DNA from 4 places in the Kaistia sp. SLG-1 genome. Region 4 is predicted to be linked to each of the others. Evidence: predicted binding sites of a transcription regulator. Region 4 holds the regulator's gene; each other region holds the start of a gene.

Region 1 (4,193 bases), 1.4 Mb from region 4:
ACACGGGAAGACGGGATCTGCGATCCCTGCGGCTCTCGCCGCCTTCCGTTCAACCCCCGGCCGGGTGTCGTTACGACGGGCGGTGCATATACGGGAATGGCGGCGAAGGCAAGGTGCGAGCGGGATTTCTTGGTGCGCCGGCTGTGTGATCCGGGCTCAGGAAAGTCCCTCACCCAACCCTCTCCCGCAGGCGGGAGAGGGCCAGGACTGCGGCCTTTCATCGGCCTTATAGCGCGGCCAGGTTTAGAGCCGGCGTCAAGACCGGCGCCGACGAACTCCCTCTCCCGCCTGCGGGAGAGGGTTGGGGGTGAGGGTCTTGTCGAGCCCTCAGCCGCCGATGCCGTTCAGCTCGGCAATCGCGTCGTCCGGCAGGACGAGGTCGGCGACGGCGAGATTTTCGCGGAGGTGGGCGACCGACGAGGTGCCGGGAATCAAGAGGATGTTCGGCGAGCGCCGCAGCAGCCAGGCGAGCGCCACCTGCATCGGCGTTGCGCCAAGGCGGGCGGCGACCTGGTTCAGCGTGGAGGACTGCAGCGGGCTGAAGCCGCCGAGCGGGAAGAACGGCACATAGGGAATGTTCTGGCGGGCGAGATCGTCGATCAGCGCGTCGTCGCCGCGATGCGCCAGATTGTAGTGGTTCTGCACGCAGGCGATCTCGGTGATCCCGCGGCCTTCGGCGACCTGGGTCGCCGTGACGTTGCTGAGGCCGATATGGCGGATGAGCCCCTGCTGCTGCAGTTCCGCCAGAACCGTCAGCATCGGCTCGATCGAGCCTTCCGCCGGCCCGTGGATGTCGAAGGAGATGCGCAGATTGACGACCTCGATCACGTCGAGGCCGAGATTGCGGAGATTGTCGTGCACGGCCTCGCGCAAGTCGTCCGGGGCGAGGGCGGGGAGCCAGGACCCGTCCGCGCCGCGCCGGGCGCCGAACTTGGTGACGAGGACGAGATTGTCCGGATAGGGATGGAGAGCCTCGCGGATCAGCAGATTGGTGACGTGCGGGCCGTAGTAGTCGCAGGTGTCGATGTGGTTGACGCCTTGCGCGATCGCCTCGTGCAGCACGGCGATCGCCGCGTCATGGTCGCGGGGCGGGCCGAACACGCCGGGGCCGGCCAGCTGCATGGCGCCATAGCCGAGGCGGTTCACGGTGCGGTGGCCGAGCTTGTAGGTGCCGGCGCGATCGATCGAGGACATGAGCTCTCTCCTTCAAGGGGGCGACGCAGAGATAGAGAGTGCCGGCGCTCGGGATAATCCGGTACAATCGGCACGGGCTGTGCGGGAATTCGAACAATGACGGTGGATCTGAGCGACCTGAATGCCTTCGCGGCGGTGGCCCGGGCGAAGGGGTTTCGCGAAGGCGCGCGCGCAAGCGGCAGCAGCGCCTCGTCGCTGAGCCAGGCGGTGCGCCGGCTGGAGGCGGAACTCGGCGTCCGGCTGCTCAACCGCACGACCCGCAGCGTGGTGCTGACCGAGGCGGGCAGGGGGCTGATGGAGCGGCTCGCGCCGGCGCTCGCCGAGGTCGAGGCGGCACTCGACATCGTCAACGGGTTTCGCGACCGGCCGGCCGGCGTGCTGCGCCTCAACGTGCCGATCAGCGCGATCCGCCTCGTGCTCGGCCGCATCGTGCCGCCCTTTCTCGCCGCTTATCCGGAGATCCGGCTCGACGTGACCGCCGAGGACAGTTTCGTCGACGTGCTCGCCGCCGGGTGCGATGCCGGCATCCGCTATGACGAGCGGCTTGAGCAGGACATGATCGCGGTGCCGATCGGGCCGCGCGTGCAGCGCTTCGCCACCGTCGCGGCGCCCGCCTATCTGGCTCGCCACGGCCGGCCGGAGCATCCGCGCGACCTGCTCGGCCATGCCTGCATCCGCAGCCGCTTTCCGAGCGGCTCGATGCCGGCCTGGGAATTCGAGCGCGACGGCGAGATCATCCGGGTCGATCCTACCGGGCCGCTGATCGTCCAGGCGGGCGCCGCCGGCGACCTCGCGGTCGATTCCGCGATCGCCGGCACCGGCATCCTGCATCTCTTCGAGGACTGGCTGCGGCCGCAGCTCGACAGCGGCGCTTTGGTGCCGCTGCTGGAGCCCTGGTGGCAGACCTTCTCCGGACCGTTCCTCTATTATCCCGGACGCCGCCTCGTGCCCGCGCCGCTCCGGGCCTTCGTCGATTTCATCCGCGCGTCGGCGTAGCCGCCCCGGCATCGGCGTCCCGGCGATCCACGACCCCTTTCCACACCGCTCCGGTTTCATCGGCAGGTTTCATATGGGTGTCATGCGCAACTCTTAAGGCCCGGACGTTGGCCGCTGCGCGGTCCCCCATCTTAAAGAGGCTCCCGATGCGCAAATTGCTGTTCACCCTTGCCGCGACGACCATGCTCGCCGGCACGGCACAGGCGACCACTGTCTATCCGCTCGACCGCGCCACGATTCTGGCCGGCTCGCCGTTCGACTTCAAGGTCGAGTTCAACGAGAACGTGAAGCCCGAGGACATCAAGGTCACGGTCAATGGCCAGGACTACAAGGCGGTGTTCGGCGCCGAGGCGACCTTCACCGAATCCGAGACCGGCAAGAACGACAAGAAGCTCGGCTCGGCGCTGATGCTGCGCAAGCTCGTGCTCGCCACGCCCGGCACCTACACGGTCGAGGCTTCGGCCGGCGCCGAGAAGAAGTCGGTGACCTGGGACGTGTACGGCACCGCCGAGCAGCCCAAGGCCAAGAACGTCATCTTCCTGCTCGGCGACGGCCTCTCCGTCGCCCACCGCACCGCGGCCCGGATCATGGCCAAGGGCATGACCGAGGGCAAGGCCGACGGCCGCCTCAACATGGACGACCTCGACCGCATGGCCTTCATCGGCACGTCGTCGACCGAAGCCGTCGCCACCGACAGCGCCAACACCATGTCGGCCTACATGACCGGCCACAAGACGGCCGTGAACGCCCTCGGCGTCTATGCCGACCGCACGCCGAACAGCTTCGACGATCCGAAGGTCGAGACGCTGGCCGAGGCGCTGCGCCGCCAGACCAAGAAGTCGATCGGCATCGTCACCACCTCGGAACTGCAGGACGCGACGCCTGCCGCCGTGGTCGCCCACACCCGCAAGCGCGCCGACAAGGCCGAAATCACCGGCATGATGTTCGACATCCAGCCGGAAGTCGCTCTCGGCGGCGGTTCCGCCTACTTCCTCGGCAAGGACACGCCCGGCTCCAAGCGCAAGGACGACAAGGACTACATCAAGCAGTTCCAGGACGCCGGCTACACGCTCGCGACCGATCAGGCGGAGCTCGAGAAGGCCGCCGGCACCAACACCGGCAAGATCCTCGGCCTGTTCCACACCGGCAACATGGATACGCTGCTCGACCGCAAGTTCCTGAAGAAGGGCACCGTTCCGAAGTTCCCGAACCAGCCCGGCCTGGTCGAGATGACGGAAACCGCGCTGGAGCAGCTCTCGAAGAACCCCGAGGGCTTCTTCCTGATGGTCGAGGGCGCGAACATCGACAAGATGTCCCACCCGCTCGACTGGGACCGCGCCGTCGTCGAGACCATCGAGTTCGACAAGGCGGTCGGCGCGGCGCGCGCCTTCGCCGAGAAGAACCCGGACACGCTGATCATCGTCACCGGCGACCACACCCATGGCGTCTCGATCATCGGCACCGTCGATGACGACAAGCCGGGCACCGAGATGCGCGAGAAGGTCGGCACCTATGCCGACGCCGGCTTCCCGAACTACACGCATGAGAACAAGGACGGCTACCCGGACCGGGTGGACGTGTCGCGTCGCCTGTTCCTCGCCGCCAACAACGGCCCGGACCACTACGAGACCTTCCGTCCGAAGCTCGACGGCCCGTTCGTGCCGGCCGTGCAGAACGAGAAGAAGGAATATGTCGCCAACGAAGCCTACAAGGACGTCCCCGGCGCCGTCTTCGTCCAGGGCAACATCCCGAAGGAAGGCGACTCGGGCGTGCATGCGGTCGACGACGTCGTCCTGCAGTCGGCCGGCCCCGGCTCGGAAGGCTTCAAGGGCTACATGGAGCAGAGCGACGTCTACCGCGTGATCGTCGACGCGCTGGCGCTGGCGCCCGCCAAGAAGTGATCCGCCGGCCCCTGGCTGCGATCTGAAACACAGGCTTCGGGCGCCCGCGCCCGAAGCCATCTCCAGTTTGGCTCGGTCCGTGCAGTTCCTTGCCTTCACCTC
Region 2 (4,193 bases), 270 kb from region 4:
GCCGGCCTCTCCATCGGCGTGTCGCTGCATCTGGAGCCGAAGACGGCGGTGCTGCTCGAAGTCTTGAAGGCCGGTGGCGCCGACATAGTCGGCACCGGCAATCACGGCTCGACCCAGGACGACATCGTCGCCGTGCTGAAGGCGCAGGGCATGAACCTGTTCGGCAAGCGCGACGACGATCTGCAGCGGCACCTGAAGAATGTCCGGAGCGTCGTCGCGGCGAAGCCCGATATCCTGCTCGACAATGGCGCCGACCTCGCGGCGCTGGCGATCGAGGCGGGCACGGAAGGCTCGATCCGGGGCGGCACAGAGGAGACCACCTCGGGCGGCGACCGGCTGCGCGACGAACTCGCCGGCAAGGTGCCGTTCCCGGTCATCGTCATCAACGACAGCCCGCTGAAGCAGATCGCCGAGAACCGCCACGCGGTCGGCCAGTCGATCGTCGAGAGCTTCATGCGGATCACCAATCTGATGATCCCCGGCCGCCGTTTCGTCGTCGTCGGCTATGGCTGGTGCGGGCGCGGCATCGCGCAATATCTGGATGCGCTGGGCGGCCGCGTCGCCGTGGTCGAGACGGATCCGATCAAGGCGCTGGAGGCGGCGCTCGACGGCTATCGCGGCGGCACGATCGACCAGCTCGCGCCCTGGGGCGAGGTGTTCATCACGGCGACCGGCCGCGCGGGCGTCATCGGCGAGGCCGCGATCGCGAAAATGCGCTCCGGCGCGATCCTCGCCAATTCCGGCCATTTCCCGTGGGAGATCGACGTTGCGGCGCTGCGCCGGCAGGCGCGCGTCACCGAACTCGTCGACGACTCGCTGGAACGGATCGAGTTGGCCGACGGCCGCCACGTCGTGCTCGTCGCGGACGGGCGCATGTTCAACCTCGCCGGCCGCGAGCCGAAGGGCAATTCGATCGAGTCCATGGATATCGGCTTCATGCTGCAGGCCCTGTCGCTGGCGCGCGTCGCCGACGCCGGCCGGACGGCGCTGGTTGCGGGCGCGCAGCCCGTCCCCGCCGACATCAACGAGACGATCGCCCGCCGCATGGTGGCGGAGATGGGCGTCGACCTGTAGAAGCCGATGGTTCCGGGCGTCGCGTGGGCCGCGCGGAGCGAGGAATGGAGCAAGCCGATGGCGGTCGAGGCGACTGGCGAAGGCCCGAACTACGGCGTGCCGGCGCTCGACAAGGCGCTCGATATCCTCGAGCTGCTGGCCGGCAGCCGCGAGGGGATGACGCTCGGCGAGGTCGCGGCGGCGGTCGATCGCTCGATCAACCAGATCTACCGCACTCTGGTGACGCTGGAGCGGCGCGGCTACCTGTTCCGCGCCCGCCCGTCCGGCCTCTATTTCCTCTCCATGATGATGTTCGAGCTCGCCCACCGGCAGGAGCCGATGCGCGGCCTGATCGACATGGCGCTGCCGGCGATGCGGGGCCTGAGCGAGGCGATCGGCCAATCCTGCAATCTGAGCATCCATGACGCCGGCCGCGTCGTCGTCATCGCCCAGATCGACAGCCCCAGCGCCTTCGGGTTTCGCGTGCGCGCTGGGGCGACCTTCCCGCTGTTCGAGAGCGCGACGGGGCGGCTTCTGATGGCGTTTGAGCCGGAGGAGCGGGTTCTGCCTTGGCTCGAAGGTCAGGATGCGGCGGTGCGGGCGACGATGCCGGCCCGCCTCGCCGCGATCCGCGAGCGCGGCTTCGAGGAGGAGCCGGACAGCCTGCAGCCGGGCATCACGGATCTGGTCTTCCCGATCCTGTCCCGCGACGGCCGCATCGTCGCCGCGCTGACCGTCCCCTATGTCGCGACCAGCTATAGCCGCCGCCCGATCGCCGACGTTCTGGCCGCGGCGCAGGAAGCGGCCAGGACCATCAACGCGGTGATCGGCGGCGAGGGCGCCTAGCCCTCGTATTTTTCCAGGAACGCTTCGATCGAAAGGGCGCGGAAATCCGGCAGGGCGTGGCGGAGCTGCTCGTGGTCCCAGTCCCACCACGAAAGCGCCATCAGCCGGTCGGCGATCGCGACCGGGAAGCGGCGCTTGACCGTCTTCGCGGCGACGCCGACGGCGATCTCGTAGGGGCCGACATCCTTGGCGACGACCGCGCCCGAGCCGATGATCGCGCCGGTGCCGATCGAGACGCCGGCGAGAACCGTGACGCCATGGCCGATCCAGACGTCATGGCCGATGGCGCAGGGCGTCGACCGTCGCCAGTCGAAGAACTCGGCCTCGTCCGCTTCGCCGTCGAAATACTTTGACGCGCGATAGGTGAAGTGGGACTGGCTGGCGCGCCATTGCGGATGGTTGCCGGGATTGATGCGGACAGCGGCCGCGATCGAGCAGAACTTGCCGATCGTCGAATAGATGACGTCGCCATCGGGCGAGATGTAGGAATAGTCGCCCATCGTCGTCTCGATCAGCGACGTGCGGGCGCCCACTTCCGTATAGCGCCCGAGCGTCGACCGCTCGACATGCGCGGTCGCGTGAAGGGCCGGCGTCGGGCCGAGTTGCATCGCGAATTCTCCATTGTCAGTTGGTTGCGGCGAAGGTGGAGAATGTGGATGACGTTGCGATGACTAAGCCGGCGAAGCCGATTTATGCTTGAGTTGTCGTGTTGTGCCGGTTCGCTTCCAAGTGGAAAACTCCGTCACAAAAGTTTTGCTTCGAAATTGCATGATCCGCCCAATCGGGAGATCATGACATGTTGGTTCTGGACGGCGTTGCACGACACTATAATCACAAGGCTGCCGTCAGCGACGTCAGTCTGACGATCGGGTCGGGAAGCTTCGTCGGCGTCATTGGTCGGTCCGGTGCCGGCAAGTCGACGCTCCTGCGCATGATCAACCGCCTCGTCGACCCGACGGACGGCTCGATCCGCTTCGGCGATGTCGACGTCACCAAGCTGAAGGGCAAGGCGCTGCGCGACTGGCGTGCCCGCTGCGCCATGATCTTCCAGCAGTTCAATCTGGTCGGCCGCCTCGACGTTCTGACCAATGTGCTGATGGGCCGCCTCAATACGGTTTCGGCCCCCCGCTCCATGCTGCAGCTCTGGAAGGACGAGGATCGCGCCGTGGCGCTCTCGGCGCTGGAGCAGTTCGATATCGCCCAGCTCGCCGCCCAGCGCGCCGACAGCCTCTCCGGCGGCCAGCAGCAGCGCGTCGCCATCGCCCGCGCGCTGGTGCAGGAGCCCGAAATCATCCTCGCCGACGAGCCGATCGCCTCGCTCGATCCGCGCAATACCAAGGTCGTGATGGACGCGCTGCTGCGCATCAACCGGCACTACGGCATCACGGTCATGTGCAATCTGCATTCGCTCGATCTCGCCCGCACCTATTGCGACCGGCTGATCGGCATGTCGGCCGGCCGCGTCGTGTTCGACGGCGTGCCGGCGGAGCTGACCGAGGACGTCGCCCGCGACCTCTACGGCCTGGAGGCCGAGGAACTTCTCGATTTCGAGCCGGCGACACTGCCGGCCGGACTGCCCGGCGTCGCCGTCGCGGCCTGATCGCATCCAGATCGGTGCCGCACCGGCACCGCCATACCAACACCTACCGACCAACACCTGGAGAATACCGATGTTGAACCGTCGCACCCTTATCGGCGCCGCCGTTGCTGGCCTCGCGCTGGCCGGTGTCGCTTCGCCCGCCTTCGCCGACTGGAAGGCCGAGTATCCCGAGCTGACGATCGCCGTCATCCCGGCCGAGAACGCCTCGACCACCACCGATCGCTACCAGCCGCTGGCCGACTATCTCGGCAAGCAGCTCGGCGTTCCGGTCAAGCTGGCCGTCGCCACCGACTACGCCGCCGTCATCGAGGCGCAGCGCGCCGGCAACGCCCAGATCGCCATGTACGGCCCGGCTTCCTACGCCCGCGCCGTGCTGACCGGCGTCGAGGTCGAACCGGTCGTCGTGCCGCGTCATTCGAACGACGCCACCGGCTATTATTCGGTCATCTACACGCTGGCCAACGGCCCGTACAAGTCGATCGACGACCTGAAGGGCAAGACGCTCGCCCTGGTCGATTCCAACTCGACCTCCGGCAACAACGCACCGCGCTTCTTCCTGCATCGCGACGGCAAGGACGTCGATACGTTCTTCGGCAAGGCGATCTTCGCCGGCAGCCATGACAACGCCGTGCTGGCTCTGGCCCAGGGCACCGTCGACGCCGCCGCCAATTCCTGGAACTCGGAAAACGATTCC
Region 3 (4,193 bases), 1.7 Mb from region 4:
GAAGCCGAGCAGCCAGGCATGCAGCGCCTGGCGGTGGAAATGCGACACGAGCGTCCGCGCCGGCTCGGGCAGGCGGGCCGCCTTGGTGAGGAAACCCTTGCCATATTCCTGGTCGCCGATCAGCGGCAGGCCCATGGCCGCCATGTGGACGCGGATCTGGTGCGTGCGCCCGGTCTCGAGGCGGAGATCGAGCAGGCTGGCGATCGGCGCCGTCTTGTCGCCGAAGCGCTGCTCCACCGTGTAGTGGGTGATCGCTTCCTTGCCGCCCGTCTTCAGCACGGCCATCTTCAGCCGGCTGGTCGGCGAGCGGCCGATCGGCGCGTCGACCATGCCGTAGGGCAGGGCCGGAACGCCCCAGACGATCGCCTGGTAGCCGCGCTCGAGCGGGCCGCTGCGGCCGTGATCGGCGAACTGCTTGGCGAGGCCCTTGTGGGCGCGGTCGTTCTTGGCGACCACCATCAGGCCGGTGGTGTCCTTGTCGAGGCGGTGCACGATGCCCGGGCGGCGCACGCCGCCGATGCCGGAAAGGCTGTCACCGCAATGGGCGATCAGCGCGTTGACCAACGTGCCGCTCCAGTTGCCGGCGGCGGGATGCACCACGAGGCCTGCCTGCTTGTCGATGACGAGCAGGTCGTCGTCCTCGTAGACGACGTCGAGCGGGATCGGCTCGCCCTCGGGCTCGGCCGGGACAGCCGGCGGCACGGCGACGCGGATGACGTCGCCCGCGTTGACCGCCTTTTTGGCCTCCACTATGGTCGCGCCGCCGATCGAGACGTGACCGGCCTCGATCAGGGATTTGAGGCGGCTGCGGGACAGATCGGCAATCGCGGCGGCCAGATAGGCATCGAGGCGCCGGCCTGCCGCGTCCGGTTCGACCACGAGGTCGACGATTTCCTCGCCGTCATCCGGAAACTGGTCCATGGCTCACACTTCTTCCTCTTCGGCCCCGCACTCGCCCAATCCTTCGGAACCACAGGACGAAGCGCCGCTCGATCCGGCGATGGAGCGCGTCCGGCAGAAGCTGCGGCGGTTGATCCTGGTCTCGGGGACGACGGTCCTGGTCGGCTTTCTCGCCGTGCTGTTCGCCGTCATGTACAAGATCGCTCCCGATCGAAGCAAGCCCGCTCTGCCGGCGAACGCCGAACCGGTCACGATCGCCGACGTCCTGCCGGCCGGCGCACGGGTCGTCTCGACGGCGCTCAGCGGCAATCTGCTGGCGCTGACGATCGAGGCCTTCGGTGCGACCCGCGTCGTCGTCATCGATGTCGGCACCGGCGCCGTCGTCCGCCACCTCGATCTCGGCACGGCACGCTGACCGGCCGCGTCCGGGACGAGGAAAAAGTTCTTCACAGGCAGTTTGAAGAAGTTTGGCGAGACGCTCTTGCCAAGCTCCGACCCAATCGGTATATCGCGGTCATCCGAAGCAAACGGATGTGCGCCCTTCGTCTAGCGGTCAGGACGTCGCCCTCTCACGGCGAAAGCAGGGGTTCGATTCCCCTAGGGCGTACCAAATTTGCTCCTCCTCCCCGACAATCCGAATTCGATCGTTTGACCGCTCTCGTGGTCGTTTCGCCGTGAATTCTCGGTCCTTGGCCGGGCGGCCGTGGCTGGGGACTTGAGCCAGCTTTTCATCGGAATTCCATCGGGTCGTGACACCGCTGTCATGCGGGCTTCCTAATCGGGGCGAGCTTTCCTCAACCTAGAAAGGATGCTCGATGCCGTTGCGTTCCCTGATTGCCGCCGCCGCGCTCACCACGATCGCCGGCGCGGCCGTCGCAGCCGAGACGTTCCCCGCCAAGCTCGCCGGCCATGCCTATCTTCCGGCCATGACCCTGATCGCGCCGCCGGCCGACGCGCCGCGCGACGCCATCGTCTCCGGCAAGTTCACCGGCAAGACGCGCAACGAAGTGCCGATGAGCGTGATGGGCGACGTCGGCGCCGCCTATGGCAGCCACCCGACCGGCATCTCGCTGCCCTTCGTCGGCCAGCCGGTGCAGGGCCTGTCGGGCTTCGCCATGAACCGCGCGCCGGACGGCTCAATCTACACGCTGACCGACAACGGCTTCGGCACCAAGGCGAACAGCCCCGATGCGATGCTGTTCTTCCATCGCATGAAGCCGGATTTCGCGACCGGCAAGGTCGAGCGGCTGGAATCAGTCTTCCTGCGCGATCCCGACCACAAGGTGCCGTTCCGCATCGCCTATGAGGGCACGGACAGCCGCTACCTGACCGGCGCCGATTTCGATCCGGAGAGTATCCAGGTGCTCGGCGACGAAGTCTGGATCGGCGAGGAGTTCGGCCCCTACATCGTCCGCGCCACGCTCGACGGCCGCGTGCTCGCCGTCTATCCGACGATGCTCGACGGCGAGGTCCTGCGCGGACCCGACACGCCGGGCGTCGTCGTTCCCGCCGTTCCCGGCAAGGATTTCCGCGTGCAGCGTTCCGGCGGCTATGAGGGCATGGCCCTGCAGCCGAAGACCAACCTGCTCTGGGCGATGCTCGAGAAGCCGCTGCTCGGCGAGGACGGCAAGCCGGAGGGCGACTTCCTCCGTGTCATGACCTTCGACACCGGCAAGGGCGCCTGGACGGGCGACAGCTACCGCTTCCGCCTCGCCGAGGGCGCGACCGCGATCGGCGACTTCAACTTCATCGACGACACGCGCGCACTGGTGATCGAGCGCGACAATGGCGAGGGTGATCCGAGCCTCGCCTGCAAGACCGACGACAAGTCGGCCTGCTATCCGATCCCGGCCAAGGTCAAGAACATCGTCCTGGTCGACACCGCCAGCATCGACAAGGACGGCGCCATCCGCCGCATCGCCCAGATCGACCTGATGAAGATCGCCGATCCGGACGGCAAGGCGATCGTCAAGACCGCCGCCGACCGCGACCTCACGGGCATCTTCACCTTCCCGTTCTTCACCATCGAGGACGTGATGCTCTACGACGACAAGCACATCCTGGTCGCGAACGACAACAACCTGCCGTTCTCGGGCGGTCGCGAGATCGGCAAGGCCGCCGACAACGAGTTCATCCTGCTCGACGTCGCAGATTTCCTCGCCGCCAAGTAAGGCAAGCAGCTGGAGGGCAGGGCGGCTTTGTCGCCTTGCCCGCAGCAATTGAAGGGGCGCGTCCGGTTTAGCCGGGCGCGCCTTTTTCATGAGGCGGGATCGCGGCCGTGGACATAGGCGTCGAGGCCGGCGACGAGGTGGTCGAAGACGAGGCGCATGCGCCGCACCGACCTGAGATCCTCATGCATGGCGACCCAGCATTCGAGCGGATAGGCGAGTTCCTCCGGCACCAGACGGACGAGATCGGGATCCCGCGCCGCGAGCGGGCTCTGGCAGCCGCCGATGCCGAGGCCGGCGCGGATCGCGGCGAGCTGCGTCGTGTCGCTGTCGGTGCGCAGGCTGAACATCTCGCGCGAGAGCGGCAGGCCCAGCGCCCGCAGCGCCCGGATGGCGGGTGAATCGCGGTCGTAGCCGATCAGCGTATGGCCGGTCATTTCCGCCAGGGTCCGCGGCGTGCCGCGTCGCGCCAGATAGTTGCGGTGGGCATGCAGGCCGATGTCGATCGTGCCGATCCGCCGCGCCAGCAGCGCGCCCTGGGTCGGCCGGACATTGCGCACGGCGATGTCGGCCTCCCGTCGCAGCAGGTCCTCGTTGCGGTTGGAAACCACCAGCTCGATGGCGATCTGCGGATGCCGCTCCATGAAGGGCGCGAGGATCCCCGGCAGGATCTCGGTGCCGACCACCTCGCTCGCGGTCAGCCGCACCGTGCCTCGATCTTCCTTCGCTTCCGCCGACGCTGCGCGCACCAAAGTCTCGGCCGCCGCCGCCATCGTCTCGGCATGCGGCGCCAGCTCGAGCGCCGCCTCGGTCGGGGCCAGGCCGGCGCGCGACCGGGTGAAGAGCACCACGCCGAGCGCCAGTTCCAGTTCGTCGATGTGGCGGCCGACGGTCGGCTGGGTCAGGCGCAGATGGCGCGCGGCGCCGGAAAGGCTGCCGTCGCCGAGCACGGCGAGAAACGAGCGGAGATGATCCCAGGATGGCGTCATAATACAAGAATGAATGACAGCTATCCGAAGTTCAACAATTCCGCATGACGCCATCCGGCGCCATCCTGTCATTATCAACGTAGGAAACAGGGATCGGGATCATGACGGAAAACAGGATCGCACTGGTCGTCGGCGC
Region 4 (4,193 bases):
TTCTGGAGCACCAACCTCAACGCGCCGATGTCGTCGCTGCCGGTGACCATCTTCCAGTTCGCGCTGTCGCCCTATCCGGATTGGCAGAAGCTCGCCTGGACCGGCGCCCTCCTCATCACCTTTACCGTGCTGGCACTCAACATCGTCGCCCGCGCCTTCCTCAGCCCCAAGGCTTCCAAATGACCCAGACCGCGATGAACACGGCCGGCATGGCCGAGAAGATCTCGATCCGTAATCTGAAGTTCTTCTACGGCGACAACCTGGCGCTGAAGACGATCAACCTGCCGCTCTACGAGAAGAAGGTCACGGCGTTCATCGGCCCGTCGGGCTGCGGAAAGTCGACGCTGCTGCGGGTCCTCAACCGCATGTACGACCTCTACCCGCGCCAGCGCGCCGAGGGCGAGGTGATCTTCGACGGCCAGAACGTGCTGAACCCCGACCAGGACCGCAACATGCTGCGCGCCCGCGTCGGCATGGTGTTCCAGAAGCCGACGCCGTTCCCGATGTCGATCTACGAGAACATCGCCTTCGGCATCCGCCTCTACGAGAACATCTCGCGCTCCGAGATGGACGGCCGGGTCGAGGCGGCGCTGACGCGCGGCGCGCTCTGGAACGAGGTCAAGGACAAGCTGCATTCGAGCGGCCTCAGCCTCTCGGGCGGCCAGCAGCAGCGCCTCTGCATCGCCCGCACCATCGCGGTGCGGCCGGAAGTCGTGCTGTTCGACGAGCCCTGCTCGGCGCTCGATCCGATCTCGACCGCGAAGATCGAGGAACTGATCGACGAGCTGACGACCGACTACACGATCGCCATCGTCACGCACAACATGCAGCAGGCGGCGCGCGTCTCCGACTACACCGCCTTCATGTATCTCGGCGAGCTGATCGAGTTCGACGAGACGACGAAGATCTTCACGTCGCCGAGCGACAAGCGCACCCAGGACTACATCACCGGACGCTTCGGCTGAGGCCGGGCGGACGTAGGAGCACGAGATGTCCGAACATATTGTTTCCCGCTACGACGAAGAGCTCAATGACGTCGCCCGCCGCATCGCCGAGATGGGCGGCATGGCGGAGCGCCTGGTCGACGTTGCCGTCGGTGCTCTGATCCGGGTCGACACGGCCACCGCCAAGCAGGTGATCGCCGACGACAAGAAGCTCGACGCACTGCAGCGCGAATGCGAAGAGCGCGCCATCATGATCATCGCCCGGCGCCAGCCGATGGCGATGGACCTGCGCGAAGTCATCGCGGCGCAGCGCATCGCCAGCGATCTCGAGCGCATCGGCGATCTGGCCAAGAACATCGCCAAGCGCGTCATGGCGCTCGATGGCCAGCTCCAGTCGAAGCGCTTCAACACCGGCGTCGAGCACATGGCGGAGCTGTCGCTGACCCAGCTCAAGGACGTGCTGGACGCCTATGCGAGCCGCGACGTCGACCAGGCCTATGAAGTCTGGAAGCGCGACGAAGAAATCGACGCCATGTACACGTCGCTCTTCCGCGAGCTTCTGACCTACATGATGGAAGATCCGCGCAACATCACCTTCTGCACGCATCTCCTGTTCTGCGCCAAGAACATCGAGCGCATCGGCGATCACGCCACCAACATCGCCGAGACGGTCTACTATGTCGTCACCGGCCAGGTGCTCGCCGAAGACCGCCCGAAGCAGGACGAGTCGAGCACGACTGCCGTCAACTATGAGAAGAACTGACGGTATCGTCAGCCACACCCCAGGAATTCGTGAATGACGCCACGCGTTATGATCGTCGAGGATGAGGAGGCGCTGAGCCTCCTCCTCCGTTACAATCTGGAAGCGGAAGGGTACACGGTCGAGGTCGTGCCGCGCGGCGATGACGCCGAGATGCGCCTCCTCGAAACCGTGCCCGACCTGCTGCTGCTCGACTGGATGCTGCCGGGGATCTCCGGCATCGAGCTCTGCCGCCGGCTCCGTGCCCGCGACGCCACGCGCACGCTGCCGGTGATCATGCTCACCGCCCGCGGCGAGGAGCAGGAGCGCATCCGCGGTCTCGCCACCGGCGCCGACGACTATGTCGTCAAGCCGTTCTCCGTGCCGGAGCTGATGGCGCGCGTGCGGGCGATCCTGCGCCGCTCGCGGCCCGAGGTGATCGCCACGCTGCTGCGCGCCGGCGACATCGAGCTCGATCGCGAGACGCACCGCGTCCGCCGCTCGGGGCGCGAGCTGCATCTCGGCCCGACCGAGTTCCGCCTGCTCGAATATCTGATGAAGAGCCCCGGCCGCGTGTTTTCACGCGAACAGTTGCTGGATGGGGTCTGGGGTCGTGACGTCTATGTCGACGAGCGCACCGTCGACGTCCATATCGGCCGCCTGCGCAAGGCGGTGAACCGCGGCCGCGTCAAGGATCCGATCCGCACCGTGCGCGGCTCCGGCTATTCCTTCGACGACCAGTTCGCGATGGCCTGAGGCAACCACTCCGCGTGAACCCTCCCCTTGAGGGAGGGTCGCCAGATGCGAGATAGTCCGGGGGGCTGCCGTGGCTGCCTCCGGCACGGCTTCTTCCGGGGAGGACCACCTCCTGCCTTCGCCTCCCCCTGAGGGGGAGGTCGGACCGCAGGTCCGGGAGAGGGTTTAGGGAACCCTCCGGATAGACCGTAAACCCTCACCCGCCGCACTTCGTGCGTCGACCTCTCCCTCAGGGAGAGGTGAGGGGCGAGCTTCGGATCCGCCTTCAAGAGCTAAAGAACAAGAAGCCGCGTGCGGGACAGAATCCCGGCGCGGCTTTCTGTTGTTGGCAAGGGGAGGCCGGAAAACAAATCGGCCGTGCGCCTCGATGGAGGACGGCACGGCCGGGATTGCGGCTGGTCTCGTCGGCGCGCCAGGCGCCGGAGCCAGCGTCAGGCCGGCGCGATCAGGCGCCGACGGCCTTCTTCTGGCGGCGGTCATGCACCGGCTGGTAGGCGACGCGCGAATGATATTCGCAGTAGGGAATGCCGGAGTTCGACCGCTGGCCGCAGAAATGGAAATCCTCGGTGCTCGGGTCGCCGATCGGCCATTTGCAGGTCTGTTCGGTGAGCGTGAGGATCGTGGCATGCAGGCTGATCGGCACGACGACGTCGTCCGAGCCGGCCGGGCGGGGCATGCGCCGCGGTTCCGGCACGATCTGGCCGAGCGGCTTCAGCGCGGTATTGCCCGCCACCAGCGGCCTGACAGGATTGGGGCGGCCCGTCGTTGCGGATCGGCCATTGCTGGTCGTCGCAGGCTTGCGGGCGCGAGCCACCGGCGTCGAAGCCGGCTTGGCGCGACCCGACAGGCTCAGCCGATGTACCTTGCCGATGACCGCATTGCGCGTTACGCCGCCAAGCTCCGAGGCGATCTGGCTCGCGCTCAAACCGTCGGTCCAGAGCTTCTTCAGCAACTCAACCCGTTCGTCCGTCCAAGTCATAGCGTGTCCTTGTCGGTCGGAGCGATACCCGGAATCCTGTCGCGGTCGTCGGCCAGGGGGCATGACGACTTTGAACGCGATACTTGGGTCAGGGGGAGGTACCGGCTCGATATTTCGTATCTTAACGGTTATTAAGATACTATATGGCCTGACTCGGTGACAAGAGTCGGCAGGAATCCTAGATGTGGATCCTTGCGTTTTCCCCAACTTGCGGTCTCGGCCCCGAACCGTGAGTCGGGTCAATCGCTTAGCCGCCGCCGAGGCCCCTCCGCCGCCGTTTTCATTGACACAAAACGTCACGACCGTGATATAAGGGCAACGCAAAAAGGTGCTGCCCGGCGCGTCGGCCTCGGGTGGCACTTTTGATTTTTGGCACCCATTTCCGTGGTTTCATCCGAAGGAGGGGATATGAACGCCCCCGATAGCAGCGTAAAAAAGACCTCGTCCAGCCTCTTTGACACCTTTGCGCGTGCACCGCTCGAGTTCGAGCGAGGCGAGGGGGCCTGGGTCTTTACGCGAGACGGGGACGCTTATCTCGATTTCTCCGCCGGCATCGCGGTGAACACGCTCGGCCATGCCAACCCGGTCCTTGTGCAGGCGCTGACCGAACAGGCCGGCAAGCTCTGGCACACGTCGAACCTGTTCCGGATCCCCGGCCAGGAGAAGCTCGCCGACACGCTGGTCGCCAACTCCTTCGCCGACCGCGTCTTCTTCGCCAATTCGGGCGCCGAGGCCAACGAGGCCGCGATCAAGACGGCGCGGCGCTACCACTATG

Evidence for each region. Region 4 encodes PhoB, which activates phosphate uptake and scavenging genes when phosphate is short. Its sites were predicted from a motif close to TGTCATNNANCTGTCAT; they were not measured.
Region 1: the regulator PhoB is predicted to act here: its motif matches at 2,258-2,274, upstream of AC6HZP_RS10065 (alkaline phosphatase).
Region 2: the regulator PhoB is predicted to act here: its motif matches at 2,556-2,572, upstream of phnC (phosphonate ABC transporter ATP-binding protein).
Region 3: the regulator PhoB is predicted to act here: its motif matches at 1,660-1,676, upstream of AC6HZP_RS20305 (esterase-like activity of phytase family protein).

The regions. Positions count from the first base shown of each region.
Region 1 is NZ_AP048544.1:2,241,386-2,245,578, forward strand. Features, by position in the region: gene AC6HZP_RS10055 (aldo/keto reductase family oxidoreductase) at 328-1,194, opposite strand; gene AC6HZP_RS10060 (LysR family transcriptional regulator) at 1,291-2,190, shown strand; gene AC6HZP_RS10065 (alkaline phosphatase) at 2,337-4,091, shown strand.
Region 2 is NZ_AP048544.1:1,086,517-1,090,709, forward strand. Features, by position in the region: gene AC6HZP_RS04815 (adenosylhomocysteinase) at 1-1,074, shown strand, start outside; gene AC6HZP_RS04820 (IclR family transcriptional regulator) at 1,132-1,899, shown strand; gene AC6HZP_RS04825 (LbetaH domain-containing protein) at 1,896-2,507, opposite strand; gene phnC (phosphonate ABC transporter ATP-binding protein) at 2,696-3,499, shown strand; gene phnD (phosphonate ABC transporter substrate-binding protein) at 3,570-4,193, shown strand, end outside.
Region 3 is NZ_AP048544.1:4,362,555-4,366,747, reverse strand. Features, by position in the region: gene AC6HZP_RS20320 (RluA family pseudouridine synthase) at 1-921, opposite strand, end outside; gene AC6HZP_RS20315 (hypothetical protein) at 920-1,315, shown strand; tRNA gene AC6HZP_RS20310 (tRNA-Glu) at 1,436-1,510, shown strand; gene AC6HZP_RS20305 (esterase-like activity of phytase family protein) at 1,716-3,071, shown strand; gene AC6HZP_RS20300 (LysR family transcriptional regulator) at 3,158-4,060, opposite strand; gene AC6HZP_RS20295 (NAD-dependent epimerase/dehydratase family protein) at 4,159-4,193, shown strand, end outside.
Region 4 is NZ_AP048544.1:817,257-821,449, forward strand. Features, by position in the region: gene pstA (phosphate ABC transporter permease PstA) at 1-183, shown strand, start outside; gene pstB (phosphate ABC transporter ATP-binding protein PstB) at 180-965, shown strand; gene phoU (phosphate signaling complex protein PhoU) at 991-1,707, shown strand; gene phoB (phosphate regulon transcriptional regulator PhoB) at 1,741-2,439, shown strand; gene AC6HZP_RS03690 (GcrA family cell cycle regulator) at 2,885-3,418, opposite strand; gene AC6HZP_RS03695 (aspartate aminotransferase family protein) at 3,827-4,193, shown strand, end outside.